One region of the Streptomyces sp. NPDC044704 genome, then DNA from elsewhere that is predicted to be linked to it. Evidence: riboswitches for the same ligand, from Rfam matches in the RefSeq annotation. Region 1 holds a riboswitch; each other region holds the start of a gene.
What was found. A riboswitch is a leader RNA that binds a small molecule or an ion and turns the genes downstream of it on or off. The one in region 1 is predicted to bind cobalamin.
Positions count from the first base shown of each region.

Region 2: linked by a shared signal. The riboswitch ahead of AC07B0_RS07880 (ribonucleoside-diphosphate reductase subunit alpha) and the one ahead of AC07B0_RS34715 (CoA-acylating methylmalonate-semialdehyde dehydrogenase) in region 1 are both predicted to bind cobalamin.
Region 3: linked by a shared signal. The riboswitch ahead of AC07B0_RS07210 (prenyltransferase/squalene oxidase repeat-containing protein) and the one ahead of AC07B0_RS34715 (CoA-acylating methylmalonate-semialdehyde dehydrogenase) in region 1 are both predicted to bind cobalamin.
Region 4: linked by a shared signal. The riboswitch ahead of AC07B0_RS25220 (cobalamin biosynthesis protein) and the one ahead of AC07B0_RS34715 (CoA-acylating methylmalonate-semialdehyde dehydrogenase) in region 1 are both predicted to bind cobalamin.

Region 1 is NZ_JBWKGY010000022.1:93,082-100,024, reverse strand. It holds gene AC07B0_RS34725 (enoyl-CoA hydratase/isomerase family protein) at 1-68, opposite strand, end outside; gene AC07B0_RS34720 (acyl-CoA dehydrogenase family protein) at 65-1,216, opposite strand; gene AC07B0_RS34715 (CoA-acylating methylmalonate-semialdehyde dehydrogenase) at 1,213-2,712, opposite strand; cobalamin riboswitch at 2,903-3,072, opposite strand; gene AC07B0_RS34710 (cobalamin-binding protein) at 3,134-4,048, shown strand; gene AC07B0_RS34705 (short-chain fatty acyl-CoA regulator family protein) at 4,064-5,482, opposite strand; gene aceA (isocitrate lyase) at 5,870-6,943, shown strand, end outside.
Region 2 is NZ_JBWKGY010000003.1:86,494-93,436, reverse strand. It holds gene AC07B0_RS07895 (helix-turn-helix domain-containing protein) at 111-1,076, opposite strand; gene AC07B0_RS07890 (hypothetical protein) at 1,159-1,383, shown strand; gene AC07B0_RS07885 (ribonucleotide-diphosphate reductase subunit beta) at 1,466-2,482, opposite strand; gene AC07B0_RS07880 (ribonucleoside-diphosphate reductase subunit alpha) at 2,482-4,875, opposite strand; cobalamin riboswitch at 5,039-5,172, opposite strand; gene AC07B0_RS07875 (GNAT family N-acetyltransferase) at 5,214-5,726, opposite strand; gene AC07B0_RS07870 (CstA-like transporter-associated (seleno)protein) at 5,839-6,036, opposite strand; gene AC07B0_RS07865 (carbon starvation CstA family protein) at 6,060-6,943, opposite strand, start outside.
Region 3 is NZ_JBWKGY010000002.1:630,831-637,773, reverse strand. It holds gene AC07B0_RS07235 (Rossmann-like domain-containing protein) at 1-225, opposite strand, end outside; gene AC07B0_RS07230 (ABC transporter ATP-binding protein) at 237-1,034, opposite strand; gene AC07B0_RS07225 (FecCD family ABC transporter permease) at 1,031-2,176, opposite strand; gene AC07B0_RS07220 (ABC transporter substrate-binding protein) at 2,166-3,203, opposite strand; gene AC07B0_RS07215 (MFS transporter) at 3,354-4,619, shown strand; gene AC07B0_RS07210 (prenyltransferase/squalene oxidase repeat-containing protein) at 4,681-6,093, opposite strand; cobalamin riboswitch at 6,225-6,353, opposite strand; gene AC07B0_RS07205 (prenyltransferase/squalene oxidase repeat-containing protein) at 6,680-6,943, shown strand, end outside.
Region 4 is NZ_JBWKGY010000011.1:58,955-65,897, reverse strand. It holds gene AC07B0_RS25240 (cobyrinic acid a,c-diamide synthase CobB) at 1-527, opposite strand, end outside; gene cobO (cob(I)yrinic acid a,c-diamide adenosyltransferase) at 533-1,132, opposite strand; gene AC07B0_RS25230 (putative cobaltochelatase) at 1,132-3,282, opposite strand; gene AC07B0_RS25225 (cobyric acid synthase) at 3,389-4,954, opposite strand; gene AC07B0_RS25220 (cobalamin biosynthesis protein) at 4,951-5,925, opposite strand; cobalamin riboswitch at 5,962-6,118, opposite strand; gene AC07B0_RS25215 (hypothetical protein) at 6,224-6,445, opposite strand; gene AC07B0_RS25210 (inorganic phosphate transporter) at 6,474-6,943, opposite strand, start outside.

The sequences.
Region 1 (6,943 bases):
AGGTACGCGGCGTGCCCCTCGGTGCGCAGGAGGACGTGGTCGTCGTACTCGGGGTGTTGGTCGTTCATCGCATGCTCTCCGTCAGTCCGCGGGCGACGATCACGCGCATGACCTCGTTGGTGCCCTCCAGGATCTGGTGCACCCGCAGGTCGCGGACGATCTTCTCGATGCCGTACTCGGTGAGGTAGCCGTAACCGCCGTGGAGCTGGAGTGCGCGGTCGGCGACCGCGTACCCGGTGTCGGTGGCGAACCGTTTGGCCATCGCGCACAGGCGCGGGGCCAGCGGATCGCCCGCGTCCAGGGCCTCCGCCGCCTGGCGGAGCAGCGCACGGGCGGCGGCCAGTTCCGTGGCCATGTCGGCGAGGCGGAACTGGAGCGCCTGCGCGTCGAGGAGCCGGGCGCCGAAGGCCTCGCGGTCGGCGAGGTAGGCCACGCTGCGGTCCAGGGCGCTCTGCGCGCCGCCGAGGGAGCAGGCGGCGATGCCGAGCCGGCCGCCGTTGAGGCCGTTCATCGCGATGCGGAAGCCGTTGCCCTCGCCGCCGAGCCGCCGGTCGGCGGGCAGGCGCACGCCGTCGAGGACCACCTGGCGGGTGGGCTGTGCGTTCCACCCCATCTTGTGCTCGTTGGCCCCGAACGAGACCCCCGGGTCCTCGCGTTCGACGACGAAGGCCGAGATCCCGCCCGGCCCGGGAGCCCCGGTGCGGGCCATGACGACGTAGACGCCGGCGGCTCCCGCGCCGGAGATGAACTGCTTGACGCCCGTCAGGACGTAGTGGTCGCCGTCCCGTTCGGCGCGGGTGCGCAGGGCTGCGGCGTCGGAGCCGGCGCCCGGTTCGGTGAGGCAGTAGCTGCCCAGGGTGTCCGCCGAGCAGAGCGCCGGCAGCCACCGCGAGCGCTGGGCGGCGTCCCCGTAGCGGTCGATCATCCAGGCGACCATGTTGTGGATGGAGAGGTAGCCGGCGATGGAAGGGCAGCCCGTCGCGAGGGTCTCGAAGACGAGCACCCCGTCGCTGCGGCTGAGTCCCGAACCGCCGTGCTCCTCACGGACGTAGACGCCGCCGAGGCCGAGGGCCGCGGCCCTGCGGATGACGTCGACGGGGAAGTGCTTGTCCTGGTCCCAGGCGACGGCGTACGGGGCCAGGTGCTCCTGGGCGAAGTCGAGGGTGACCTCGGCGAGGGCGAGCTGGTCCTCGGTGAAGGTGGTCACGGCGCTCATCCCATCGTGGGGATGGTGAAGCTCGCGCCCTCCTTGACCCCGGAGGGCCAGCGCGAGGTGACGGTCTTGGTACGGGTGTAGAAGCGGATCGAGTCCGGCCCGTGCTGGTTGAGGTCGCCGAACCCGGACCGCTTCCAGCCGCCGAAGGTGTGGTACGCCACGGGCACGGGGATCGGGACGTTGACGCCGACCATGCCGGCGCCCACGCGCCGGGTGAAGTCCCGGGCCGTGTCCCCGTCGCGGGTGAAGATGGCCACGCCGTTGCCGTACGGGTGCTCGGTGGGCAGGCGCAGGGCCTCCTCGTAGTCGGCGGCCCGTACGACGCTCAGCACCGGGCCGAAGATCTCCTCGCGGTAGATCCGCATGCGCGGGGAGACCCGGTCGAAGAGGGAGGCGCCGGCGAAGAAGCCGTTCTCGTGCCCCGCGAGGGTGAACCCGCGTCCGTCGACGACGAGTTCGGCGCCCTCCGCCTCCCCGATGCCGACGTAGCGGTTCACCCGGTCGAGGGCGTCCCGGCTGACCAGCGGTCCGAAGTCGGCGTCGGGATCGTCCGAGCGGCCGATGCGCAGGGTCGCGATCCGCTCCCTCAGCTTCGCCACGAGCGCGTCCGCGGTCTCCTCGCCGACGGGCACGGCCACGGCGATGGCCATGCAGCGCTCGCCGGCGGAGCCGTACCCGGCGCCGATCAGGGCGTCGACGGCCTGGTCGAGGTCCGCGTCCGGCATCACGATCATGTGGTTCTTGGCGCCGCCGAAGCACTGGGCCCGCTTGCCGTGGGCGGCGGCGGTCGCGTAGATGTGCGCCGCGATCGGGGTCGATCCGACGAAGCCGAGGGCCTGGACCCGCGGGTCCTCCAGCAGGGTGTCGACGGCCTCCTTGCCCCCGTTGACCACGTTGAGCACGCCCGGCGGCAGGCCCGCCTCCAGGAACAGCTCCGCGAGGCGCAGCGGCACGGAGGGGTCCCGCTCGGAGGGCTTGAGGACGAAGGAGTTGCCGCAGGCCAGGGCGGGCGCGGCCTGCCACAGGGGGATCATGGCGGGGAAGTTGAAGGGGGTGATCCCGGCGACGACGCCCAGCGGCGCGCGCAGGGAGTGCACGTCGATGCCCGTCCCGGCGTTGTCGGTGAACTCGCCCTTGAGCAGGTGCGGGATGCCGGCGGCGAACTCGACCACCTCCAGGCCGCGTTGCAGGTCACCGTGGGCGTCGGCGACGGTCTTGCCGTGCTCGGCGGACAACAGCCGTGCCAGGGAATCCCGTTCGCCCTCCACCAGCTGGAGGAAACGCAGCATGACGCGGGCGCGCCGCTGGGGGTTCCACTGCCCCCAGTCGGCCTGGGCCGCCTCGGCGTCCGCGATGGCGGCCTCGGTGTCGGCGCGCCCGGCGAGCGGGACGCGGGCCTGGACGGAGCCGGTGCTGGGGTCGTACACGTCGGCGTGGAGGCCGGACGTTCCGGTGACGTGCTTGCCGCCGATGAAGTGGGTGAGTTCGCGGACCATGGGTGCCTGCTCTCGTCAGGTGCGGATCCGGGGATGGCACGGCGGACCGGCGGCCGCGCCCGGTCGGGCGCGTCGCTGGGGAAGGCCGTGGGACTACGAACGCGCGAAGGAGGTGTGCGCGCGCTCCGCCGGATCACCAGGGTCGTGGGTACAAACCGGTGCCATGCGTGTCTTCTCCATCCTCGTGGACAACACGGAACGTTCCGCGGCCGGTATCCTGACTCCCGGATCCCCGCGTGCCACCCGCCTTCCCGACAGCCCTCGTCAGTGGCGTTGGACGGCAGCACACTCCCCGGTCACAGTGGCGGGACCGTGCCGGTTTTTCACCGGCTTCCCTGCACCGCGGACCTTATGGGCACGAACATATAGTTGGACGTCCTAGTAAGTCCACCCCCGCCGGCCGCGCGCCTACAGTCGGTCCATGCGCATCGTCTCCCTCCTCCCCGCGGCCACGGACATCGTCGCGGACCTCGGTCTCGCCCCCGACCTGGTCGGACGCACCCACGAATGCGACTGGCCGGCCGAGGCGGTCGCCTCCGTACCCGTCGTCACGCGGGCCGAATGGGCGGCGGACGAACTCAGCAGCCGGGAGATCTCCGACGCCGTCGGCGGGGCCGCCCACTCCGGCTCCTCGCTCTACACCCTCGACACCGGGGCGCTCGCCGCCCTCGCGCCGGACGTCGTCCTCACCCAGGACCTCTGCGACGTCTGCGCCGTGTCCTACGCGGGCGTCTCCCGCGCCGTGCGCGTCCTCGACGCCGGACCGCGCGTCCTGAGCCTGGAGCCGCGCACCCTCGACGACGTACTGGACTGCCTGGTCACGGTCGGGGAGCTGCTCGGCGTACGGGAGCGGGCCGAGCGGCGCCGGGAGGAACTGCGGGCGCGGCTCGACGGGGTGCGGCGGCTGACCGCGGGCCGCGCCCGGCCCCGCGTGGTGACCGTCGAATGGCTCGACCCGCTCTGGCCCGCCGGCCACTGGGTCCCCGAGCAGATCTCCTGCGCGGGAGGCGAACCGCTCCTCGCCGCCCCGGGCGAGCACACCAAACCGATGACCTGGGACGCCGTCCGCGCCGCCCGCCCCGACGTCGTCCTGGTCATGCCGTGCGGCTTCCCTCCCGAACGCACCCTGCGGGAGCGCGAGTTGCTGACCTCCCTGCCCGGCTGGGAGGAACTTCCCGCCGTACGGGCCGGGGAGGTCTGGGTCCTGGACGGGCCCGCCTACTTCAACCGCCCCGGCCCGCGCGTGGTCCGCGGCGCCGAAGTCCTCGCCCACGTCCTGCACTCCGTACGGGCGGGGGAGCCGGTCACCCCGGCCGAGGCGCGGCGCCTGGACTGACCGGCCGGTCCCCGCTCAGCCACGCCCCGGCCCGGCGGGAGCGCCCGTGACCGGGTACGGGACGAAGGTGCTGCTGTTCTCGTCCACCGCCAGGGCCCGGCCCAGCGGCGGCACGGCCCGCTGCGGGCAGTCCAGCCGCTCACAGAGCCGGCACCCCATTCCGATCGGCGTCGCGGCCGCGGCGTTCCCGAGGTCGAGCCCGTCGGCGTACACGAGCCGCGACGCGTGCCGGATCTCGCAGCCGAGGCCGATGGCGAAGGTCTTCCCCGGCTCGCCCCAGCCGCCGCGGTGGCGGGTGACGGCCCGGGCGGTCCACAGGTGCCGCTGCCCGTCGGGCATGGCCGCCACCTGCACGTGGATCCGGCCGGGCGCGGCGAAGGCCTCGTACACGTTCCACAGCGGGCAGGTGCCGCCCGCGCGGGAGAAATGGAAGCCGGTCGCGGACTGCCGCTTGGACATGTTCCCCGCCCGGTCCACGCGCACGAAGGAGAAGGGCACCCCGCGCAGCCTGGGACGTTGCAGGGTGCTCAGGCGGTGGCAGACCGTCTCGTAGCCGAGACCGAAATGGTCGGTGAGCCGCTCGATGTCGTACCGGAACTCCTCGGCGGCGGTGTGGAAGGCCGTGTACGGAAGGATCAGCGCGGCCGCGAAGTAGTTGGCGATGCCGATCCGCGCCAGAGCGTGCACGGGGGAGCCGGCCGGGAAGTCCTCGGCCGCCAGCCGGTCCAGCTCGTCGCCGTACTCGATCAGCCCCAGCTGGGTCGCCATCCGGAAGGCCTGCTGTCCCGGCCGGAGCCGGTTCGACAGGTGCAGGACGCGCCCGGCGGCGTCGTAGTGGTGCAGCCGGTCGCAGTCCGCGGCGATCCTCACCCCGTGCCGGCCGGCGAGCCGGCGCGTCAGCGCGTGGACGACGTCCCCCGGGCGGATCCCGATCTCGCGGGCCAGCGCCTCGGCCGCGAGGTCGGCGTCGTGAAGGTAGTTCTGCCGCCGGTAGAAGAACTCGCGGATCTCCTCGTGGGGCGACCGGGGCGCGTCGGCCACCACGTCGCGGCCGTCGGCCGCGTCGGCGAGGCGCTCCGCCAGGAGCTGGCCGCGCCGCCCCAGGTCCAGCAGCACCGCGGCCACCGCCGGCATCCGCGTGGCCAGCTCCGCCAGGTCGGAGGAGGACACCCGGGCCTCGGCGACCTCCCCGGCCAGGGCCTCGCGCAGGTCCGCGACCAGCCGGCTCGTGTCCCGCTCGGAGAAGAAGCCCGGATCCACCCCGAAGACCTCGGTGAGCCGCAGCAGCACCGGAACGGTCAGCGGGCGCGAGTCGTGCTCCATCTGGTTGAGGTAGCTCGGCGAGATGGCGAGCACCCTGGCCAGGTCGGCCTGGGTCATCCGCCGCTCCTCGCGCAGCCGCCGCAGCCGCGCCCCCGCGTACGTCTTGCCCACCGTGCTCCCCCTCGCCCCGCATGCCCTCGACGTACGCGTCACCCTATGCGGAACCGCGCCCGCCGAGGCATTGGCAAACATGGCAAAACCGCCTCCGAAGATTCGCAAAGCTTGGCAGACGTACCTCCTTGATGGCACCCAGTGCCAGTGCCAGAGTCAGTCCTGCGGCCCGCCGGAACCGGTAGCCGGGATGGACCAAGGACCCCCGAATCACGCCCTGATGTCGAGGATCACCGCAGTCCCCTCCCGTAGAGCGGCAGCATTGCTCAGCTCCTTCCCGCGGGCGGGTTCGGCGGCCGCACCCCCTTCTCAGGCACAGAGTGCCAATGGCCGGACCGGAGTCCGGGCCCTTGGCAAGACAAGCGACGGATGGAAACGGTGACGGTCATGGCAGAGGCGAACACGACGGCGGCGGCCGAGCAGCTGGAGCAGCGGTGGGCCGACGACCCGCGCTGGGCGGGCATCGAGCGGACCTACACCGCGCAGGACGTGGTCCGGCTCTCCGGCAGCGTCCGCGAGGAGCACACCCTCGCCCGGCGCGGAGCCGAGCGCCTGTGGCGGCAGCTCCACGAGCGGGACTATGTCCACGCGCTGGGCGCCCTGACCGGCGGCCAGGCCGTCCAGCAGGTCCGGGCTGGACTCCAGGCGATCTACCTCTCCGGCTGGCAGGTCGCGGCCGACGCCAACCAGGCCGGTCACACCTACCCCGACCAGAGCCTCTACCCGGTCAACTCGGTCCCGCAGGTGGTCCGCCGCATCAACAACGCCCTCCTGCGCGCCGACCAGATCGCCACCGCCGAGGGCGGCGCCGACACCACCGACTGGCTCGCCCCGATCGTCGCCGACGCCGAGGCCGGCTTCGGCGGCCCGCTCAACGCCTTCGAGCTGACCAAGGCGATGATCGCCGCCGGCGCCGCCGGCATCCACTACGAGGACCAGCTGGCCTCCGAGAAGAAGTGCGGCCACCTCGGCGGCAAGGTCCTCGTCCCCACCTCGCAGCACATCCGCACCCTGAACGCGGCCCGCCTCGCGGCCGACATCGCCGACACCCCGACCGTGATCATCGCCCGTACGGACGCCCTCGCCGCGAACCTGCTGACGAGCGACGTCGACGAGCGCGACGCGCAGTTCGTGACGGGGGAGCGCACCGCCGAGGGCTTCTACCGCGTCCAGAACGGCATGGCCCCGGTCATCGCCCGCGGCCTGGCCTACGCCCCGTACGCGGACCTGATCTGGGTCGAGACCGGCACCCCGGACCTCGCCCAGGCCCGCGAGTTCGCCGAGGCGATCCACGCGCGGTACCCGGACCAGATGCTCGCCTACAACTGCTCGCCCTCCTTCAACTGGAAGGCGGCCCTGGACGACGACCAGATCGCCAAGTTCCAGCGCGAGCTCGGCGCCATGGGCTACCGCTTCCAGTTCATCACCCTCGCGGGCTTCCACTCCCTCAACCACGGCATG
Region 2 (6,943 bases), on a different contig from region 1:
GCGAAAGCCAAGTACGTCCAGTACGCGGGCTTCCGCCCGGCGCACCGAGAGCACGCACCAGACGCCGCAGGGCCGCCCTCCGGGCGACGACGGGAGTTTGACGACAGGCCCTAGGCCGCCTGCGGTCCCCGGAAGGCGCGGCGGAAGGCGTTCGGGGTGGTGCCCAGGGTGCGCAGGAAGTGGTGGCGCAGGGCGGCGGCGTTGCCGAACCCGCTGCGGCCCGCGATGGAGTCCACCGTCTCGTCGGTGGACTCCAGCAGCTCCTGCGCGAGCAGCACCCGCTGGCGCAGCACCCACTGGTAGGGGGTGGTCCCGGTCTCCTGGAGGAAGCGCCGTGCGAACGTCCGCGGCGACATGTGCGCCCGCTCCGCGAGCTGCTCGACGGTGATCTCCTCCTCCAGGTGCCGGGCCATCCACCCGATCACCTCGCCCACCGTGTCGCAGGCGGTCCGCGGCAGCGGCCGCCGGACGTACTGGGCCTGCCCGCCGTCCCGGTGCGGCGGTACGACCATCCGCCGGGCGATGGTGTTGGCCACCTCGGCGCCGTGCTCCTGGCGCACCAGGTGCAGGCAGGCGTCGATGCCCGAGGCGGTGCCCGCCCCGGTGATCACCGGGCCCTCGTCCACGTACAGCACGTCGGGGTCGACGAGGGCCTTCGGGTAGCGGCGCGCCAGCGCCGGGGCGTGCATCCAGTGGGTGGTGCAGCGCCGGCCGTCCAGCAGCCCGGCCGCACCGAGCACGAAGGCCCCGCTGCACACGCTGAGCACCCGCGCCCCCCGGTCCACGGCCCGCCGCAGGGCGTCGAGGTACGGCTCGGGGTACTCCCGTACGGGCGCCTGCCGGTCGGCGGGCACACAGATCAGGTCCGCCTCCTCCAGCCGCTCCAGGCCGTGCGCGGGCGCGATGGCGAAGCCGACGTCGGCCATGGTCAGCGGGCCTTCCTCGGCCGCGCACACGGCGAAGTCGTACACCGGCAGCCCCTGCGCGCCGCGGTCGATCCCGAAGACCTCGCAGAAGATCCCGAACTCGAAGGGGGCGACTCCGTCGACGAGGGCCACGGCCACGTTGGTCAGCATGACCCCAGTGTGGCAGTAATTCGTACTTCAGTGACAGTACTGCCACTGTTCGATCATGGCGGATCAGGCGGACAGTGGAGGTATGAGCACCTTCGTGAACTACCTCGTCATCCTGGCCCTCGCCGCCGTCCTGCTCGGGCCCAGCCTGTACGGGACGTGGCGCGACCGCCGGATCGACCGGCAGCTGCGGGCCGTCGAGACCCGGCGGGTCTGGCTGCCGCGCCAGCGGGCGGGCGGTCTGGAACCCACCCCGCGCCGGCGCGGCATCCGGTTCGGCCTCGGACGCCGGGGACGCATGGCCCACTGAGCCCCGGCGCCCGGAAACGCGAGGAGCCGGGACGCGGTCGTTCGCGTTCCGGCTCCCGGCGCACACCTGCGCGGACGGAGGACTAGAAGTCCTCGTCCAGGTCCACCGTGCCCTCGACCGCGACCTGGTAGGCCGACGGACGGCGCTCGAAGAAGTTCGTCAGCTCCTGGACGCCCTGGAGCTCCATGAACGAGAACGGGTTCTGCGAGCCGTACACCGGCGGGAAGCCGAGGCGCACCAGACGCTGGTCCGCGACGCACTCCAGGTACTCGCGCATGGACTCGGTGTTCATGCCCGGCAGGCCGTCGCCGCACAGGTCACGGCCGAACTGCAGCTCCGCCTCCACGGCCTCCTTCAGCATGTCGGTGACCTGCTGCTGGAGCGCGTCGTCGAAGAGCTCCGGCTCCTCCTTGCGGACCGTGTCCACGACCTCGAACGCGAAGTTCATGTGCATGGTCTCGTCGCGGAACACCCAGTTGGTGCCCGTCGCCAGACCGTGCAGCAGACCGCGCGAGCGGAACCAGTACACGTACGCGAAGGCGCCGTAGAAGAACAGGCCCTCGATGCACGCCGCGAAGCAGATCAGGTTCAGCAGGAAGCGACGGCGGTCGGCCTGCGTCTCCAGCCGGTCGATCTTCTCGACCGAGTCCATCCACTTGAAGCAGAACTGAGCCTTCTCGCGGATCGACGGGATCTCCTCGACCGCGTCGAACGCGGCCGCACGGTCGTCCGGGTCGGGCAGGTAGGTGTCCAGCAGCGTCAGGTAGAACTGGACGTGCACGGCCTCCTCGAACAGCTGGCGCGACAGGTACAGGCGCGCCTCCGGGGAGTTGATGTGCTTGTACAGCGTCAGGACCAGGTTGTTCGACACGATCGAGTCGCCCGTCGCGAAGAACGCGACCAGCCGGCCGATCATGTGCTGCTCACCGGGCGTCAGCTTCGCGAGGTCCGCGACGTCCGAGTGGAGGTCGACCTCCTCGACGGTCCAGGTGTTCTTGATCGCGTCCCGGTACCGCTCGTAGAAGTCCGGGTAGCGCATCGGGCGCAGCGTGAGCTCGAAGCCCGGGTCCAGGAGGTTCTTGTTGTCGTTGGAGCTCATTACTGGCAGGCCTCGCACGATTCGGGGTTCTCAAGGGAGCAGGCGAGCGCCTCCGCGTCGGCCACCGCCTGCGGGAGCGCCGCCGGGGCGGCGGCCTGCGCCGCGCGGGCGATCTTCGTCGCCGGGCGCGAGCGCAGGTAGTACGTGGTCTTCAGGCCCTGCTTCCAGGCGTACGAGTACATCGAGCTGAGCTTGCCGATGGTCGGCGTCTCCAGGAACAGGTTCAGCGACTGGGACTGGTCGAGGAACGGCGTACGGGCCGCCGCCATGTCGATCAGGCCGCGCTGCGGGATCTCCCACGCCGTGCGGTACAGCTCGCGCACCTCGGCCGGGATCCAGCCGAAGCCCTGCACGGAACCGCTGGACTCGCGCAGCGCCTCGCGGGTCTGCGCGTCCCACACGCCGAGCTGCTTCAGCTCCTCCACCAGGTACGCGTTGACCTGGAGGAACTCACCGCTGAGGGTCTCGCGCTTGAAGAGGTTGGAGACCTGCGGCTCGATGCACTCGTAGACGCCCGCGATCGAGGCGATCGTCGCCGTCGGCGCGATGGCCAGGAGCAGGGAGTTGCGCATGCCGGTCTTCGCGACGCGGGCGCGCAGGGCGTCCCAGCGCTCCGGCCAGTTCAGCTCGACGCCGTAGTGGTCCGGGTGCAGGACACCGCGGGCGGTACGGGTCTTGTCCCAGGCCGGCAGCGGACCGCTGCGCTCGGCGAGGTCGCAGGAGGCCTCGTACGCGGCCAGCATGATCCGCTCGGAGAGCTTCGTGGACAGCGCCCGCGCCTCGGGGGAGTCGAAGGGCATCTTCAGCTTGAAGAAGACGTCCTGCAGACCCATCGCGCCCAGGCCGACCGGACGCCAGCGGGCGTTGGAACGCCCGGCCTGCTCGGTCGGGTAGAAGTTGATGTCCACCACGCGGTCGAGGAAGGTCACGGCCGTACGGACGGTCTCGTCCAGCCGCTCCCAGTCGATGTCCCCGTCCACGACGAAGGCACCCATGTTGACCGAGCCGAGGTTGCAGACGGCCGTCTCGCCGTCGTCGGTGACCTCGATGATCTCGGTGCACAGGTTGGAGGAGTGGACGACCGAGCCCGGCTCGGCGGTCTGGTTCGCCGTGCGGTTGGAGGCGTCCTTGAAGGTCATCCAGCCCTGGCCGGTCTGCGCGAGGGTGCGCATCATCCGGCCGTACAGGTCACGCGCGGGCATGGTCTTGCGGGCCAGGCCGTCCGCCTCGGCCTTGCGGTAGGCGGCGTCGAACTCGTCGCCCCACAGGTCCACGAGCTCGGGGACGTCGGCCGGGGAGAACAGCGACCACTGCCCGTCGGAGTTCACGCGCCGCATGAACTCGTCCGGCACCCAGTGGGCGAGGTTCAGGTTGTGCGTACGGCGCTGGTCCTCACCGGTGTTGTCGCGGAGCTCCAGGAACTCCTCGATGTCCGCGTGCCAGGTCTCCAGGTAGACGGCGGCGGCACCCTTGCGGCGGCCGCCCTGGTTGACCGCGGCGACGGAGGCGTCGAGGGTCTTCAGGAACGGGACGATGCCGTTGGAGTGGCCGTTGGTGCCGCGGATCAGGGAACCCCGGGCGCGGATGCGGGAGTACGAGAGGCCGATGCCGCCGGCGTGCTTGGACAGGCGCGCGACCTGGTGGTAGCGGTCGTAGATCGAGTCCAGCTCGTCCAGCGGGGAGTCCAGCAGGTAGCAGGAGGACATCTGCGGGTGCCGGGTACCGGAGTTGAAGAGCGTGGGGGACGACGGCAGGTAGTCGAGGCGGCTCATCAGCCGGTAGAGCGAGGCCACTTCCTCGACGGCCTGGACGGTGTCGTTCTCGGCCAGGCCGCAGGCCACCCGCAGCATGAAGTACTGCGGGGTCTCGATGACCTGACGGGTGATCGGGTGGCGCAGCAGGTAGCGGCTGTGCAGGGTGCGCAGGCCGAAGAACCCGAAGCGGTCGTCGGCGCCCTCGGCGAGGGTGTGCTCGACCAGCGCGTCCAGGCGGGCCGCGTGGGTCGTGACGAACTCGGCCGTGCGGTCGGCGATGAGCCCCTCGCGGTGGCCGACGGCGACGGACGCCGAGAAGGACGTGGAGCCCTGGCCCGCGGCCTCGTCGCGGACGGCCAGCGTCAGCAGCCGGGCGGCGAGGCGGGAGTACGCCGGGTCCTCGGAGATCAGACCGGCCGCGGCCTCGGTGGCCAGCCCGCGCAGTTCGGCCTCGTCGGCGACGGAGCTGCGGCCGCGCAGGGCGGCGGCGGCGACCCGGCCGGGGTCGGTGTCGGGGAGGTCGGCCGTAAGCTCGGTGAGGGTACGCAGCAGTGCGGTCCCCGGGCCCTCGGGCGTGAGCGCAGCCTCGGTGTCGGACTGGGCGGACTCGGCGCGCGGTGCGGCAGGCGCGATGGTCACGGGGGGAGCTCTCCCTCGCTCGGCCCGGTCTTCGACGGGGCGGGGCGAGCGGGCGCACGCGGGAAGCCCACGGACCGGCCCGGACAGGGCAGGCGGTACGTGCGCCGCGTGGCGTCCACCGGCCCAACCGCGAGGCCCGGACGTATCGGCACCCGGTTCGGTTGAGCCGGGCGCGCTGTCGGCAGGTCCTCGGACTTCCGGACGCACCAATGGGTGCACTTCATACCGTTGCGGGACAGTTCCGGATTCGCACCGGATTCCCCTGCGACGACAGCAGCCATGAGCATACATGTGGGGGCGGCCCGTTGCGGTAGCCCCCACATGTTGTGTCGGCGTGGCTACTGCTCGGGTGCGTACAGCTCCAGGGCGTAGGTGAGCAGGGGCACCGAGGGGACCGGGGACCAGTCCCGTTCCGGGGTGCGCACGAAGCCCAGGCGCTCGTAGATCCGGTGCGCGGCGGGGCTGCCCGGCTGGGTGGAGAGCACCAGCCGGGACACTCCCGGCAGGGCCCTGGCGCGGTCGGCGCAGGCCCGTACGAGTGCTTCGCCGGCGCCCTTGCCCCGGCCGGCGGCGGCCACGGCGAGCATCCGGAACTCGGCCTCGCCGGGGCCCGCGATGTCGGCGAGGGGGCTGCCCGGAGGGGCGAACGTCACACCGCCCAGCAGGCGTCCGTCCAGTACGGCGACGAGCACCTCGCCGGATCCGGCCCGGCCCGCGACGTCCCGCAGCGTCCGCTCGTACGTGTCGTCGGTGTTGGCGTCGAGGAGCCCGTCCTCCAGGTAGGCCCGCGCGGTGATCCCGCCCAGCTCTTCGTATTCGGCGGGCTGCGCCGCCCTGATCACGATGTCCATGCGTCGAGTGTGCGCGACGGCCGCGGGCGGACGCCCGGATCCCGGCGGTCCGGTGCCGGGCACGCGCGAGGGCCCCGCCGGACGAGGCCGGCGGGGCCCTCGCGCGTGCCGCTCAGCAGCAGCGGAAGCCCTCCCGGGGATCCGCCTCGCGGGCGTCGGTGCGGGCCCGCTCGAAGGCGCGCCGGGTCATGACCTCGGCGTGCGGGTCGTGGGCGCGGGCGTGGGCCACGTAGCGGTCGTACGCGGCCTCGCCGGAGAACTCCCGTACGTAGAACCGGGCCTTCGACAGCGCGCCCCGGACCCCGCTCACCGCGCGCGCGGCGCTCGTGCCGCTCATGCGACGGGGGTCTTCGCCCGGCCGCCGCCCGCGTCGAGGCCGGCCGCCGCGAGCTCGGCCTTCTCCTCGGGCGTGGCGATCAGCCCGGCCGGGGCTACGATCTTCGACTCGGTCCACGGGACCTCGGACAGGCGCACCGTCTCGGGGTGGGCGATGGCCTTGAAGCAGGTCCGGGCCGCGTCCACCAGCACGATGACGATCAGGACCGCGAACAGCACCGACAGCACCCCGTCGACCGTGGCGTTGGTGACGACGGTGTGCATGTCGCCCATGGTCTTGGCGGGCGGCAGGACCTTGTCGGCGTCGATGCCCGCCTGGTACTTGTCGCGCTGGGCGAAGAAGCCGACCTTCACGTCCTCGGAGAAGATCTTCTGGTAGCTGGCGGTGAGGGTGACGGCCACGTCCCACGCCAGCGGAACCCCGGTGACCCAGGCCCACTTGAGCCGGCCCGACTTCACGAGCAGCGTCGTGCAGACCGCCAGGGCCACTGCCGCGAGCAGCTGGTTCGCGATGCCGAACAGCGGGAACAGCTGGTTGATGCCGCCCAGCGGGTCCTTGACGCCGACCCACAGGAAGTAGCCCCAGCCGCCGACCACTATGGCGCTCGCCAGCCACACGCCCGGCTTCCAGCTGACGTCCTTGAAGGACTTGTGCACGTTGCCGAGGGTGTCCTGGAGCATGAACCGGCCCACGCGGGTGCCCGCGTCGACCGTCGTCAGGATGAACAGGGCCTCGAACATGATGGCGAAGTGGTACCAGAAGGCCTTCATGGCGGTGCCACCGATGACGGCCGAGAAGATCTCCGACATTCCGAGTGCGAACGTCGGCGCTCCGCCCGTACGGGAGAGCAGGCTGCTCTCCTCCACATCCTTCGCGGCCT
Region 3 (6,943 bases), on a different contig from region 1:
GGTCTCGCCGGCTTCGAAGGCGCAGCCGCCGAAGGAGCCGCCGAGGCGGACCAGGACGTACTGGTTGAGGTAGGTGGTGTCGCCGCCGGCCAGGCGGGTGCCGTGGTGGATCCAGAACACGCTGGTCGCGACGAGCGTGGAGGGGAGCGGGCCGTGTTCGCCCGCGAGGACGGCTTCGAGGAGGCCGTCGACGGTCCGGGCGGGGGTGGGATGTGTGCGGGTCATGGCGTTCCTCTTCACGGAGCGGGTCGGGGTGCGGGGAGCGGGGGGCCGAGCGGCCCGCGGTAGGTGACCGCGGGGTGTCCGAGGGCGTCGGTGGTGAGTTCGGCGTCCACCTCGAAGACCTCGGCGAGGCGTTCGGCCGTCAGGACGGCGGCGGGAGTGCCGGAGGCGATGAGGCGGCCGTGGTGCAGGAGCAGCAGCCGGTCGCAGTACCGGGCGGCGAGCGACAGGTCGTGCAGCGCGACCAGGACGGTCTGTCCGGTGCCGGTCAGCAGCTCCATCAGCTCCAGCTGGTGTTTGACGTCGAGGTGGTTGGTGGGTTCGTCGAGGAGGAGCCCGTACGGTTGTTGGGCCAGGGCGCGGGCGATGTGGGCGCGCTGCCGTTCGCCGCCCGAGAGCGCCTTCCAGGAGCGGCCGGCGAGCGCGGTGAGTCCGACGCGTTCCAGTGCGGCGGTGATCACCGCCCGGTCGGTGGCGTCGGCTCCGCGCCAGCGGTCGCGGAACGGGGTCCGCCCCAGGCCCACGACCTCGGCGACGCGCAGATCGCTGTCGGGGCCCGAGTCCTGTTCGACGAAGGCGACGTGGCGGGCGATGCGGCGCGCGCTCCAGTGGCGTACGGACTCGCCGTCGTACCGGACCGTGCCCGAGTCGGGTGGCCGCAGCCCGGCCAGGCAGCGCAGGAGCGAGGACTTGCCCGAGCCGTTGGGGCCGAGCAGTCCGACGGTCTCGCCGGGGGCGATGTCCGCGCTGACCGCGCGTACGACCGGCGTGCCCGCGACCGACCAGCTCAGTTCTTCCGCGGTGATCCTCACAGCTCACCCCTCCTGCGCAGGACGAGGAGGAAGAGCGGTACGCCGAGCAGGGCGGTGATCACGCCGACGGGTACCTCTCGGGGCGCGAAGGCGATCCTGGCCAGCGCGTCCGTCCACACCAGGAACACCGCGCCCGCGAGCGCCGCGTGGGGCAGCAGCACGCGGTGCAGCGGCCCGACGAGGAACCTCACGCCGTGGGGGACGATCAGCCCGACGAAGCCGATGGCCCCCACGGTGGCCACCGCCACCGCGGTCAGCGCGGCCGTGACCACCAGCAGCAGGGTCCTGGTGTGCCGTACGCCGATCCCCAGCGACGCGGCGGTGTCGGTGCCGAAGGCGAGCCCGTCGAGGGCGTTCGAGCAGAGCCACGCCGCCGCCAGCCCCAGCGGGGTGACGACCGCGCAGACGACGACGGTGTCCCAGCGGGCCGGTGCCATCGAGCCCAGCAGCCAGTGGGTGACGGCCCGCGTGGTGTCCGCGTCCGCGGAGGCCATCAGGACGAGCGAGGTCAGCGCGGTGAACAGCTGGCCGACGACGACACCGGTGAGGACGATGCGGACCGAGTCCAGCCCGGTGCGCCGCAGGAGCAGCAGGAGGAGTCCGAAGGAGAGCAGCGCGCCGGCGAGCGCGCCGCCGGTGACGCCGAGGGTGCTCGCGCCGACCCCGAGGACGACGACGGTGACGGCTCCCGCCGACGCGCCCGAGGAGACTCCGAGCAGGTAGGGGTCGGCCAGGGCGTTGCGGGTGACCGCCTGGAGCACGGTGCCGCACACGGCGAGCGAGGCGCCGACGAGGGCGGCCATCAGGACGCGCGGCAGCCGCAGGTCCCAGATGAGGGAGTCCAGCAGGGGCGGCAACGGCGCCACGTCCAGGCCGAGATGGGTACCGAGGACACGGGCGAGCCCGCTCCAGCCCACATCGGCGGTGCCGATGCGCGCGGCCGCCGCCACCGAGCCCGCCAGGGCCGCCGCGGCGAGGAGGAAGAGGGTCGTCCGGGCTGCCGCGGACCGGCCGGGGCGCCCTTCCGTACGGGCGGATCCGGCGGGCACGGGCCGGGGGGAGTCCCCCGCGGCCGTGCGCCCGCGGGCCGTCGGGAGCAGGAGGTCCGCCGCTCCCCTCCGGGTGAGCGGGTCAGCGGACATGCCCGAGGTCCTTCATGCCGTCGGCCAGCAGCCCCAGGGCGTGTACGGAGCGGACCGAGGGGTCCAGCTCGATGCCCGGCACTTCGAGGATCTTGTTGTCGCGGACCGCGGCCAGCTTCGAGATCACCGGGTGACCGGTCATCGTGGCGCGCTTCTCGGCGGCGCTGTCGCCGGGGCGGCCGCGCTCCGACAGGTCGCCGATGACGATGAAGTCGGGGTCGCGTTCGGCGACTTCCTCCCAGGAGACCTCCGGCCAGTCCTCCTCGACGTCGTCGAAGGCGTTCTTCGCGCCGACGATCCGGCTCATCTCGCTGGGCAGGCCGGTCCGGCCGGCGACGTAGGGCATGCCGTTGAAGACGGAGTAGAGGTAGACCACGGTCGGCTGGTCCGCGCCCCGGGGAACCTTCGCGGCGTTCTCCCCCGCTTTGGCGACCGCGGCGCGCTGGTCGGCGGCCAGCCTGCCGGCCCGCTCCTCGGCGCCGAAGATCTTGCCGAGGCTCTCGTAGTCGGAGAAGAGGAGCTCGAAGGGGGTCGTGCCGGGCGGGTTCTGCTGCGGGCAGTCCACTGCGCTGACGAAGGTGGGGACCTTCAGGGTGTCCAGCTCCTCGCGGGTGCCGGCCCGGTCCTTGGCGAAGAGGTCCGTGGATCCGGCGACGACGAAGTCGGGTGTGGCGGTGCGCAGCTGTTCACCGGTGGCGATCTTGGGGGCGATGACCGGGATCTTGGCGTACGCGGCCTCGTACGGGGCGGGGACCTTGGTCTTGAGGTTGGCGGTTCCCGCCATCCGGTCCTGGAGCCCGAGTTCGAGGAGGGTCTCGGTCGAGGTCTGGTCCAGGGTGACGGTCCGCTCGGGCGGTCCGGCGAAGGAAAGCCGCCGGCCGCAGCTCGTGACGGAGGCCGCCTCGGCAGAGGCGCGGGCGGCGGGTGCGGAGTCCGGGCCGGGGCCTTCGCCGGAGGCGGCGGCGGAGCAGCCCGCGGTGGCGAGGGCGACGGTCAGGGCGATGCCGAGGCGGACGGGGTGGCGCATGGGGTTCTCCGGTCTGTGGGCGTGGGTGTTGTCGTGCACCGGGCAGGAGTGCAGCGATTCGAAGGGTACTGTAACGGTAATCATTTTCATTAACGACCCCCGGGGTGTCCGCCGCCGCACCGCACCCCGCCTCCGAGGAGCAGCCACACCGTGACCACCACACCCGCACCGATACCGGCCAAGTCCGGTACACCACAGCCCCGTTCAGTCCTCCGGGACCCCTCGTTCCTGCGCCTGTGGGCCGGCACCACCGCCTCCGGTCTCGCGACCTGGGCCCTGCCCTTCGTCCTCGGGCTCGCCGTACTGCACCGCGACCTCGGCGCCGCCGGACTCGGCCTGGTCCTCGCCGCCCGCACCGCCGGCTTCCTCGCCGCCGTCTCCGTCGGCGGCGTGCTGGCCGACCGGCACTCCCGCCGCGCGGTCGTCCTCTGGTCGGCCCTCGCGGCGGCGGTCGCCGCGCCCCTCCTCGCCGCCGGACTCGGCCGCTCACTGGTCCTGATGACGGCCGCCGCCGCGCTCGCGGGCGCCGGACAGGGTGCCTGCCGCCCGGCGTTCCAGGCGCTCACCGCCGAAACCGTCGAGCCCGGGCGCCGTCAGCAGGCCAACGCCGCCCTGACCCTGGCGGTACGCGGCTCCACGCTCGCCGGCCCCGCCCTGACCGCGCTGCTCGCGGCCTTCCTCGACATCCGGACGCTGCTGCTCGGCATCGGCGTGCTCTGGCTGGTCGCCGCGCTCGTCCCCGGCAAGGGGGCCGCCACCGCGGCGGACCCGGCCGCCGGGCCCGCGCCGCGCGCCGGATTCCGCGCCGAGTTCCTGGAGGGGGTGCGCGAGGCGCGCCGCCACCCCTGGTTCCTCGCCGGGCTCGGGGCCCTCGTCGCGGTCATCGGCCTCGGGTACTCCGCCACCAGCGTCGCGCTGCCCCTGATCAGCCGGGACCGCTACGGCACCGAGTGGGTGCTGGCCGCCGCCATGACCGCCTACACGGTGGGCGCGCTGGGCGGGGCCCTGATCATCGCCCGCCTGCGCCCGCGTTCCCAGGGCTGGGCCGCCTTCGCCGGGCTGGCCGCGTACGGTTTCGCACCGTTGAGCCTCGTGCTGCCCGTGCACCCCGTCGTGGTCGTCGCCGCGTACGCGGTGGCGGGGATCGGCATCGAGCTGTTCAACGTGCCCTGGTTCACGGCCACACAGCGGGAGGCCGCCCCGGACAAACTCGCCCGCGTCTCCTCGCTGGACTTCCTGGTGTCCTACGGTCTGGCGCCGGTCGGCCTGGTCCTGATCGCCCCGGCCATCGACGCGTTCGGGGTCACCGCCGTACTCGCCGTGTGCGCCGCCGCCTGTTTCCTCGTACCGGCCGCCGCGGCGCTCGTGCCCACCGCCCGCCACTTCGCGCGGGCGGCCCCGGCGCCGACGGACTGACCACGGCGGCCGCCGCGCCACGGGCGGGTGGCCCCGTGCCGGGGCCGCCCGCCCGCCGGGGTCAGGCGCCCCAGCGCAGGGCGATGGTGTCGCCCACGTTGATGACCTTCTCGCGCAGGGCGCCGGCGAAGGCCGAGCCGTCGACGCTGACCTTCCAGGTGTTCGCGCCGCTGTTGGCCTTGCCGTTGACGGCGGTGATCGTGCCGGTGCCCGACGAGGGCGTCACGCCCGTGACGCAGCCCGACGGGGTGGCGGCGCCGGTGGCGGCGGCCAGGACGTCGCCGAGGGTGGTGGTCGTCCCGGTCGGCGTGAACGCCACCGAGCACACCTTGAGGTTGCCGGCGCCGTCGTCGACGGTCAGCGCCAGCTTGGTGGCGGTGCCCGCGGTGAACGTCGACTGGGCGACCCACTGCGGGGCGCCGGGGGTGACCGGGACCGGCGGGGCGGCGGTGAAGCCGCCGCCGACGACGCCGCGCAGCGCGTCGATGGAGGCGTAGGCGGTCGGGCCGGTGTCGGACGGCTTGTACTTGAAGCCGCCCGCCGGGTTGTACTGGTTGGCGATCAGGAAGTCGATCGGGGTCTTGCCGTTGGCGGTGAGGAAGTCCCCGGTCTGCGGGTTGATGCCGCAGGCGTTGAGGCCGGCGACGCCCCAGCCGTTGGAGCTGGTGTTGACGCCGTAAAGGGAGTTGAAGGCACCGGAGTTGGCGACGAGCTTGCTCTTCAGGAAGTTCTTGGCCTGGACGACGTCGGCGTCGGTGTTCGGGACGCCGGAGACGCAGAGCGCGGCCATCGCGGCGCCGGTCATGTCGACGTCGCTCGCGGAGTTCAGGACGGTGGGGTTGCCCTCGGCCTTGTTGTAGGTCCAGCCGCCGTCCACGTGCTGGTTGGCGCGGATGCGCGTGACCATCGAGTCGGTCAGGGCCTGCGGGACGCGGGCGCCGCCGGCCTGCGTCTTGGCTCCGCCGAGCGAGAGGGCCGCGAAGACGGTGCCGTTGAAGTTCCCGGACGGGCCGAAGTAGCCCGCCTCGGCCGTCTGCCAGTAGGAGTAGACCTGCGCCACGAGGTTGCGGGAGGCCGAGACGCGGGCCGGGTCGATGCCGGCGGCGTACGCGTTCAGGGCGGCGCGCTCGTAGTCGGTGACCACCGGGGCGCCGGAGGGCCAGCCCGCCGTGGACAGCAGGTTGCGGTAGACGGTCCGGGCGTTCTTCGTCGTGTCCCCGCCCGGCGCCACGTCGGCGACGGCCGTACCGGCCGCGGCGAAGGCGGTGAACGCCCACTCGTTGGACAGTCCGGAGCCGGCGTACGAACCGTCCGCCGCCTGGAGCGACTTGAGGTAGGCGACACCGTTCGTCTTGGACGTGGAGATCTGCGCGGGCGACGAGGTCGCGGACGCGGGCAGCGCGGTGAGGGCGAAGGCGCCGAGCGCGGCGGGCACCGCCAGCGCGAGGCGGCGGGAGGTACGGGGACGGGACATGGCCTGCTCCTGGAAATCGGCGGACGCCGGTCCCTCCCCGCTCACGCCGCGCGTCACCGCGCACGGAGCTCGGGGCACGGCAGGGCAAGGCCGGGGAACCGCCGTCCGGAACGCGTGGTACGGCTTCCTGTGGTGCATCGCCGTATGGGCATTCGGGCTCGGAAACGGCCCCCGCCGTTCCACACCGCTGCGCGTCAGCTCCGGCATCGCACCGGATTCCCCCATGTGGCAGCCCAGGACGCTACCCGAGCGGTCAGGGGACCGCCAGCCTCCGCTTCCGGGGGCGGACCGCGGCGGTCCAGGATCGGTCGGCTGAGACTCATGCCACCTTGACGCGTCGTCGGGATCCGTGTTGCACTCCGGCTGATAACTGCTCAGCACCAGGGGAAGCCGGTCGAATTCCGGCGCTGACCCGCAACCGTAGGCCCGGTACGTCCGGGCGAGCCGGATTGCCTGGGGCCGGGCCACAGTACGAAGAACGCCGTCGCGGATTGCGGTGTGGTCGTCGCAGCCTCCCCATGGCCCGAGAGCCGTGCGGGGGTTCCTCGCCACGTGCGCAGCCGCCCGGCAGAGACGAGGGGCCGCGGTGGGGACCGAACAGCAGGCGAAACGGCAGTCGGGAACGAGACGGCGGTTCTTCTCCCTCGTGACCGCGGCCTTCCTGACGCTCGGGTCGGGAGTGGCCTTCCTCACGGTTCCCTCGTCCGCGAACGCCGATCCGGTCGACCAGTGCACCGCGGCCAACGGCGCCGTCGTCGCCGTGGACTTCGGCCCCTTCGGCGGCAAGGTAGAGCGCGGCTGCGACACCACCCCGACGACCGGGTACGAGCTCCTGCACACGGGGGGCTTC
Region 4 (6,943 bases), on a different contig from region 1:
CCGAGGACCGGCATCCCGGCCTCCTCCAGCGCCTCCCGGAGCATCACCTCGTGCCGGTCGGAACCCACCTTGTTGAGGATCACCCCGCCGAGGCGGACCTGCGGGTCGAACGAGGCGAAGCCGTGGACCAGCGCCGCCACCGAACGCGACTGCGAGGAAGCGTCCACGACCAGCACCACCGGCGCCCGCAGCAGCTTCGCGACCTGGGCCGTCGAGGCCAGCTCACCCCGCCCCGCGGCCCCGTCGTACAGGCCCATCACGCCCTCGACCACGGCGAGGTCGCACCCGGCGGAGCCGTGCGCGAACAGCGGGGCGACCAGTTCCGGCCCGCACATGAAGGCGTCGAGGTTGCGGCCCGGGCGGCCGGTGGCCAGCGCGTGGTAGCCCGGGTCGATGTAGTCGGGCCCGGCCTTGTGCGGGGACACGGCGAGGCCGCGCTCCGCGAAGGCCGCCATCAGGCCCGTCGCCACGGTGGTCTTGCCGCTGCCGGAGGACGGCGCGGCGATCACCAGCCGGGGCACGTTCACGGACGTCACCACTCGATGCCTCTCTGGCCCTTCTGGCCGGTGTCCATCGGGTGCTTGACCTTGGTCATCTCCGTGACCAGGTCGGCGAACTCCACCAGCTTCTCCGGCGCGTTGCGGCCCGTGATGACCACGTGCTGGGTGCCGGGACGGTTCCGCAGCACCTCGATGACCTCGTCCACGTCGATCCAGCCCCAGTGCATCGGGTACGCGAACTCGTCGAGGACGTACAGCTTGTGCGTCTCGGCGGCCAGGTCGCGCTTGACCTGCTCCCAGCCCTCCTTGGCGGCCTGCTCGTTGTCGAGCTGCGCGTCGCGCTGGACCCAGGACCAGCCCTCGCCCATCTTGTGCCAGACGACGCTGCCGCCCTTGCCGGTCTCCCCGAGCGCCTTGAGCGCGTTCTCCTCGCCGACCTTCCACTTCGCCGACTTGACGAACTGGAACACCCCGATCGGCCAGCCCTGGTTCCAGGCGCGCAGCGCCAGCCCGAAGGCGGCCGTCGACTTGCCCTTGCCCGGGCCGGTGTGGACGAAGACGAGCGGACGGTTGCGGCGCTGACGCGTCGTGAGTCCGTCGTCCGGAACGACGGACGGCTGTCCCTGAGGCATTACGCGGCCCTCCTGTTGCTGCTGTGGGAAGCGGGGGAAGTCACTGAGGTGCGGACGTTCTTCACGAGCCCGGCCAGCGAGTCGGCCCGCAGCCCGTCGAGCGTGACGGAGGGACCGCCGAGGTCCGCGGCCAGCACCCCGGCCAGCCCCAGCCGGACCGGGCCGCTCTCGCAGTCGACGACCACCGAGGTGACCCCCTCCGACCCGAGCAGCCGGGCGGCGCGCTCGGACAGCTCGCGGGGCGTCCCGGCCGCCGAACCGCCCACACCGCCGGCCGACGTGGCCCGGCCGTCGGTGACGACGACGAGCAGCGGCCGCCGCGAGGGATCGCGCAGCCGCTCGATCCGCAGGACCTCGCGGGCCTTCAGCAGTCCGGCGGCCAGCGGGGTGCGGCCGCCGGTGGGCAGCCGCTCCAGCCGCGCCGCGGCGGCGTCCACGGACGAGGTCGGCGGCAGCGCCAGCTCCGCCGCGCCACCCCGGAAGGTGACCAGGCCGACCTTGTCCCGGCGCTGGTAGGCGTCCAGCAGCAGGGACAGGACGGCGCCCTTGACCGCGCTCATCCGCTGCCGGGCGGCCATCGAGCCCGAGGCGTCGACGACGAACAGCACCAGGTTGCCCTCGCGGCCCTCGCGGGTCGCCTGCCGCAGGTCGTCCTTGCGCACGACGAGGCCCGGTCCGCTGCGCCCGCGCGCCCGCTGGTGCGGGGCGGCGGCCTGGACGGTCGCCGCCAGGTGCAGCTTCGTCAGCTGGCCCCGGGGGCGCCGGGCGCCGGTCGTCTGCCCGTGCGCGGTACGGGCCCGCGAGCGCCGGCCGGCCGCGCCGCCCTCGCCGAGGCCGGGCACGCTGAGCATCCGGGTCCGGAACGGTTCGGAGGCCCGTACCGCGGCCTGTTCGGGCCCGTCGGCCCCCGCTTCGCCCTGGGCGTGCTGCGGTTCGGGGGACTGCGGGGCTTCCGCGTCGGGCGCGTCGGCCGTGTCGTCCTCGGACACCGGCGGCTCCGTGTGGCGCTCCGGCTGCTCGGAGCCCTCGCCGTGCGGGGGCGCGCCGCCGCCGTCGGGACCGCCGTCCGGGCCGCCCTCGGGGCCGTCGTCGTCCGGACCCTCGGGCTCCGGGTCGGGCTCGGGTTCCGGCTCGTCGTCGGGGAAGCCGTCCAGGATCTCGTCGAGCTTGTCCTCGTCGAGGCCGGGGGCGTCGAACGGGTTGCGCCGGCGCCGGTGCGGGAGCGCCAGCAGCGCCGCCTGCCGCACGTCCTCCTTGCGGACGGCGGTCCGCCCGGCCCACGCCGCCAGGGCGGTCGCCGTACGGGCCATCACGATGTCGGCGCGCATGCCGTCGACCTCGAACCCGGCGCAGGTGGCGGCGATCCGGAGCAGCGCCGTGTCGTCGAGCACCACCTTCGGGAGCAGGGCCCGCGCGGCCACGACCCGGGCCCGCACCTCGTGCTCGTCCCCGGCCCAGCGGCCGGCGAAGCCCGCGGGGTCGTCCTCGTAGGCGAGCCGCCGGCGCACCACCTCGACGCGCAGGGCGGGTTCGCGGGAGGCCGCGACCTCCACCGTCAGCCCGAACCGGTCCAGGAGCTGCGGCCGGAGCTCGCCCTCCTCGGGGTTCATGGTGCCGACGAGCAGGAAGCGGGCGTCGTGCCGCACGGAGACACCCTCGCGCTCCACGTACGAGGCGCCCATCGCGGCGGCGTCGAGGAGGACGTCCACCAGGTGGTCGTGCAGGAGGTTGACCTCGTCGACGTACAGGATCCCGCGGTGCGCGTCGGCGAGCAGACCGGGCTCGAAGGCCTTCACGCCCTCGGCGAGGGCCCGCTCGATGTCGAGGGCGCCGACGAGGCGGTCCTCCGAGGCGCCGACCGGCAGCTCCACCATCCGCGCGGGGCGCGCGGCACCGGGTCCGGGCCCGTGGGGGCCGTCCGGGCAGTCCGGGTCGGGCGCGGCGGGCGCGCAGGAGAACCGGCAGCCGGCCACCACGTCCACCTGCGGCAGCAGCGAGGACAGCGCGCGCACGGCGGTGGACTTGGCGGTCCCCTTCTCGCCGCGCACGAGCACACCGCCGACCGCGGGGCTGACGGCGTTCAGCAGCAGCGCCAGCCGCAGGTCGTCCTGGCCGACCACCGCCGTGAACGGGAAGTGGGTGCTGCTCATCCGCTGATCACTCCTTCGAGTGGACTGCGCCGGCCGCTCGTAGAGCGGCGGCGGCCCTCGGTCCTATGGGTGTTCGGGTACGCGTCCCCGGGGACGCGGCGGTGCGTCACGGCGCACCCGGCGGCAGGAACGGCAGCCCGTCCGGTGCGCCCGACTCGATCAGCCGCAGCAGCGCCCCGGTGTCGGCGTGCTCCTCGATCAGGGCGCCCAGCAGGTCGAGCTGTTCCTCGCGCAGCAGACCGAACGAGGTGTCAGGGGCCGGGACGAAGCGCCTCCCGGCGGCAGCGGCCACCTCCCGCAGGAAGGCCCGGCGGAATCCGTCCGACTCCAGCGAGCCGTGCCAGTGCGTCCCCCACACGGCCCCGACCCGGCAGCCGTCCAGGAACGGCTCCCCGCCCAGCACCTCGGCGACGCCGTGATGGATCTCGTACCCCTCGACGGGCTCGCCCAGCGCCGATCCGGAAGGCCGCGCCAGGGTCTTCTCCCGCGCGAACCGGACCCGTACGGGCAGCAGGCCGAGGCCGTCCACCGCGCCGGCCCGGGATTCGACCTCGTCCTCGATGTGCTCGCCGAGCACCTGGAAGCCGCCGCAGATGCCCAGCACCGGACGGCCCTCGGCGGCCCGCCGCGCCAGCGCGCCGGCGAGGCCCCGCTCGCGCAGCCAGGCCAGCGCCTTCACGGTGCCGCGCGTGCCCGGGACCACGACCAGGTCGGCGTCGGCGAGTTCCTCGGCCCGGTCCACGAACCGCACGACCACGCCCGGCTCGGCGGCGAGGGCGTCGACGTCGGTGAAGTTCGACATGAGCGGCACCGCGCACACCGCGACCCGCAGCACGTCCTCGCCGAGCGGCGGTGCCACCAGGGACTCCCGTACGGCTCCGCGCAGCGAGACCCGCAGACCGTCCTCCTCGTCGATGCCCAGCCCGTGCCGGAACGGCAGCACCCCGTACGTCGCCCGGCCCGTGAGCCCGCGCAGCATCTCCATGCCGGGCTCCAGCAGGGAGACGTCGCCCCGGAACTTGTTGACGAGGTACCCGGCGATCAGCGACTGGTCCTCGGGGGACAGCAACGCGGTCGTGCCGAAGAAGGACGCGAAGACGCCGCCCCGGTCGATGTCCCCGACCACGACGACGGGGAAGCGCGCGGCCCGCGCGATGCCCATGTTCACGATGTCGGTCCGGCGCAGGTTGATCTCGGCCGGACTGCCCGCCCCCTCGCAGATCACGGCGTCATACGTGCCCCGCAGCCGCTCCAGGCAGTCCGTGACGACGCCGAGGAGCCGTTCCCGGTGTCCGCCGGGCTCCGCCGGCCCGGGGGACGCCGAGCCGGGGCCCGCGGTCCCGAAGAACCCGCGCGCGCTCATCTCGCCGACCGGCTTGCCCAGCAGCACCACCTGGCTGCTCTGGTCGCCGCCCGGCTTGAGCAGCACCGGGTTCATCAGGGCGGTCGGTTCCACCCGCGCCGCCTGGGCCTGCATGGCCTGGGCCCGGCCGATCTCGGCGCCCTCCCGGGTCACGAACGAGTTCAGGGACATGTTCTGGGCCTTGAAGGGGGCCACCTTCACCCCCTGCCGGGCCAGCCACCGGCAGATGCCCGCCGTGACGACGCTCTTGCCCGCGTCCGACGTCGTACCGGCGACCAGCAGTCCGCCGCCGCGCTTCGCGCCGCTCATGCGCGCCCCCTCCGTGTCGTACGCGAGACCAGTGTCCGGGTGGCGGCGGTCCGGGCCAGGGCGCAGACGCCCAGCGCCAGCCAGGTCACCCGCCGCGACAGCCGGACGGCCCGCTCGATGTCGGCGACCTCCACCGGCCGGCCGGCCGCGCCGTTCAGCACGGCACGGTGCTCGGTCCGTCCGCCGTAGGCCAGCGTCCCGCCGAGCCGGACACCGAGCGCCCCCGCGAAGGAGGCCTCGACCGGGCCCGCGTTGGGGCTCGGGTGGGCGGCGGCGTCGGCGCGCCAGGCGCGTACGGCTCCCCGCCGGTCGGGTCCGGCCACGACGGCGGCGAGCGCCGTCAGCCGGGCCCCGGGCCAGCCGGCCAGGTCGTCCAGCCGGGCCGAGGCCCAGCCGTAGCGCAGGTGGCGGGGCGACTTGTGGCCCACCATGGCGTCGAGGGTGTTCACGGCGCGGAAGGCCAGCAGCCCGGGCACCCCGGCGACGGCCCCCCACACCAGGGCCCCCACGACCGCGTCGGAGGTGTTCTCCGCGACGGACTCGACGACGGCCCGGGCCATCTGCTGCCCGTCCAGGGACTCCGGGTCGCGCCCGCACAGGTGGGGCAGGCGTTCGCGGGCGACCTCGGTGTCCCCGGCGGCGAGCGCCCCGCCGATGGCGCGGGCCTCCCGGCCGAGCGAGGTGCCGCCGACGACGGCCCACGTGGCCGCTGCGGTCAGGGCGACGCGGGCGGCCGCGGGCCGGGAGCGCACGGCGCGGGCGGCCAGCGCACCGACGGCGGCCGCGCCGCCCGCGCACACGAGGGCGTGGAGGACGCCACGGCCGCGGTCGTCGCGCCACAGGGCGCGTTCGACGGCGGCGGCGGCGGTTCCGAAGGCGGCCACGGGGTGCCCGCGGCGCGGATCCCCGAGGATCCGGTCGCCGATCAGGCCCGCCGTGGCGCCGTACGCGAAGACGCGGTCGGCACGCATGGTGGCAGGTATGTCCTCACTCAGGGTCCGCGCCCTGGTTCGACGTGTCCGGCGGCGAGAGTTCCTGGCTCCCGGGGCCGCGCACCGCGTGCGCTGACCCGGTGACAGTGGCGGGACCGCGCCGGATTCGCACCGGACTTCCTCTTCCATGCCGCCGTATTGGCTCGGGCAGTCCACCACGCACCGCGAACGCCCGTCAACTTGCCGTTGACCTGCGGCGGGTTCGGGCGGGGGGCGCACCGGGGGTACGCGAAAGCTCCCTCCGGGAGGACCCGGAGGGAGCTTCGGACACGTCGTGTCAGGCGACGATCAGGTAGATCCCGTACGACACGGCCGCCGCGCACAGCGCGAAGCAGGCGTAGGCGCCGGTGCGCGCCAGGGCCGCGGTCCCGCCGTGCTCGGTGGCGGCCTCGTGCTTGGAGAGGCCCACCAGGCCCAGGGTGAAGAGGGCCACGAGGGCGACGGTGGCGGAGAGGCTGACTCCGAAGACGGAGCCGAGCGATGCCCAGTCGATGTTCATGCCGCTGATACCTCTGTCGTTCTCGGGGTCAGACCGCCGCGGCCGGAGCCGCGGGGGTCGTCGGGGTCGCCGTCGCGGCCGGGATGGTGGCCTTGAGGTCCTCGTCGGTCACGGCGGCGGTGGTACCGGCCGCGGCGGTGGTCGGCGGGACGGTGACGGCGGCCATGGCCGTGGTGACGACACCGGGCTCGTCCGTCGTGGTGGCGGTCTCCACCTCGTTGACGTTGTGGTGGTCGACGACCTGGCGGCGGGAGATGACCCAGATGGCGAAGCAGGAGGCGACCAGGAAGACGGTGACCGCGGCGATGCCGACGTCACCCGTGCGCATGACCAGCTCGGCGCCGGCGGCGACGAGGGCCGCGGCGGGCAGGGTCAGGCCCCAGGCGATGAACATGCGGGTGGCGGTGGACCAGCGGACCACGCCGCCCTTGCGTCCCAGGCCGGAACCCATGACGGCGCCGGAGCACGCGTGGGTGGTGGAGAGGGAGAAGCCGAGGG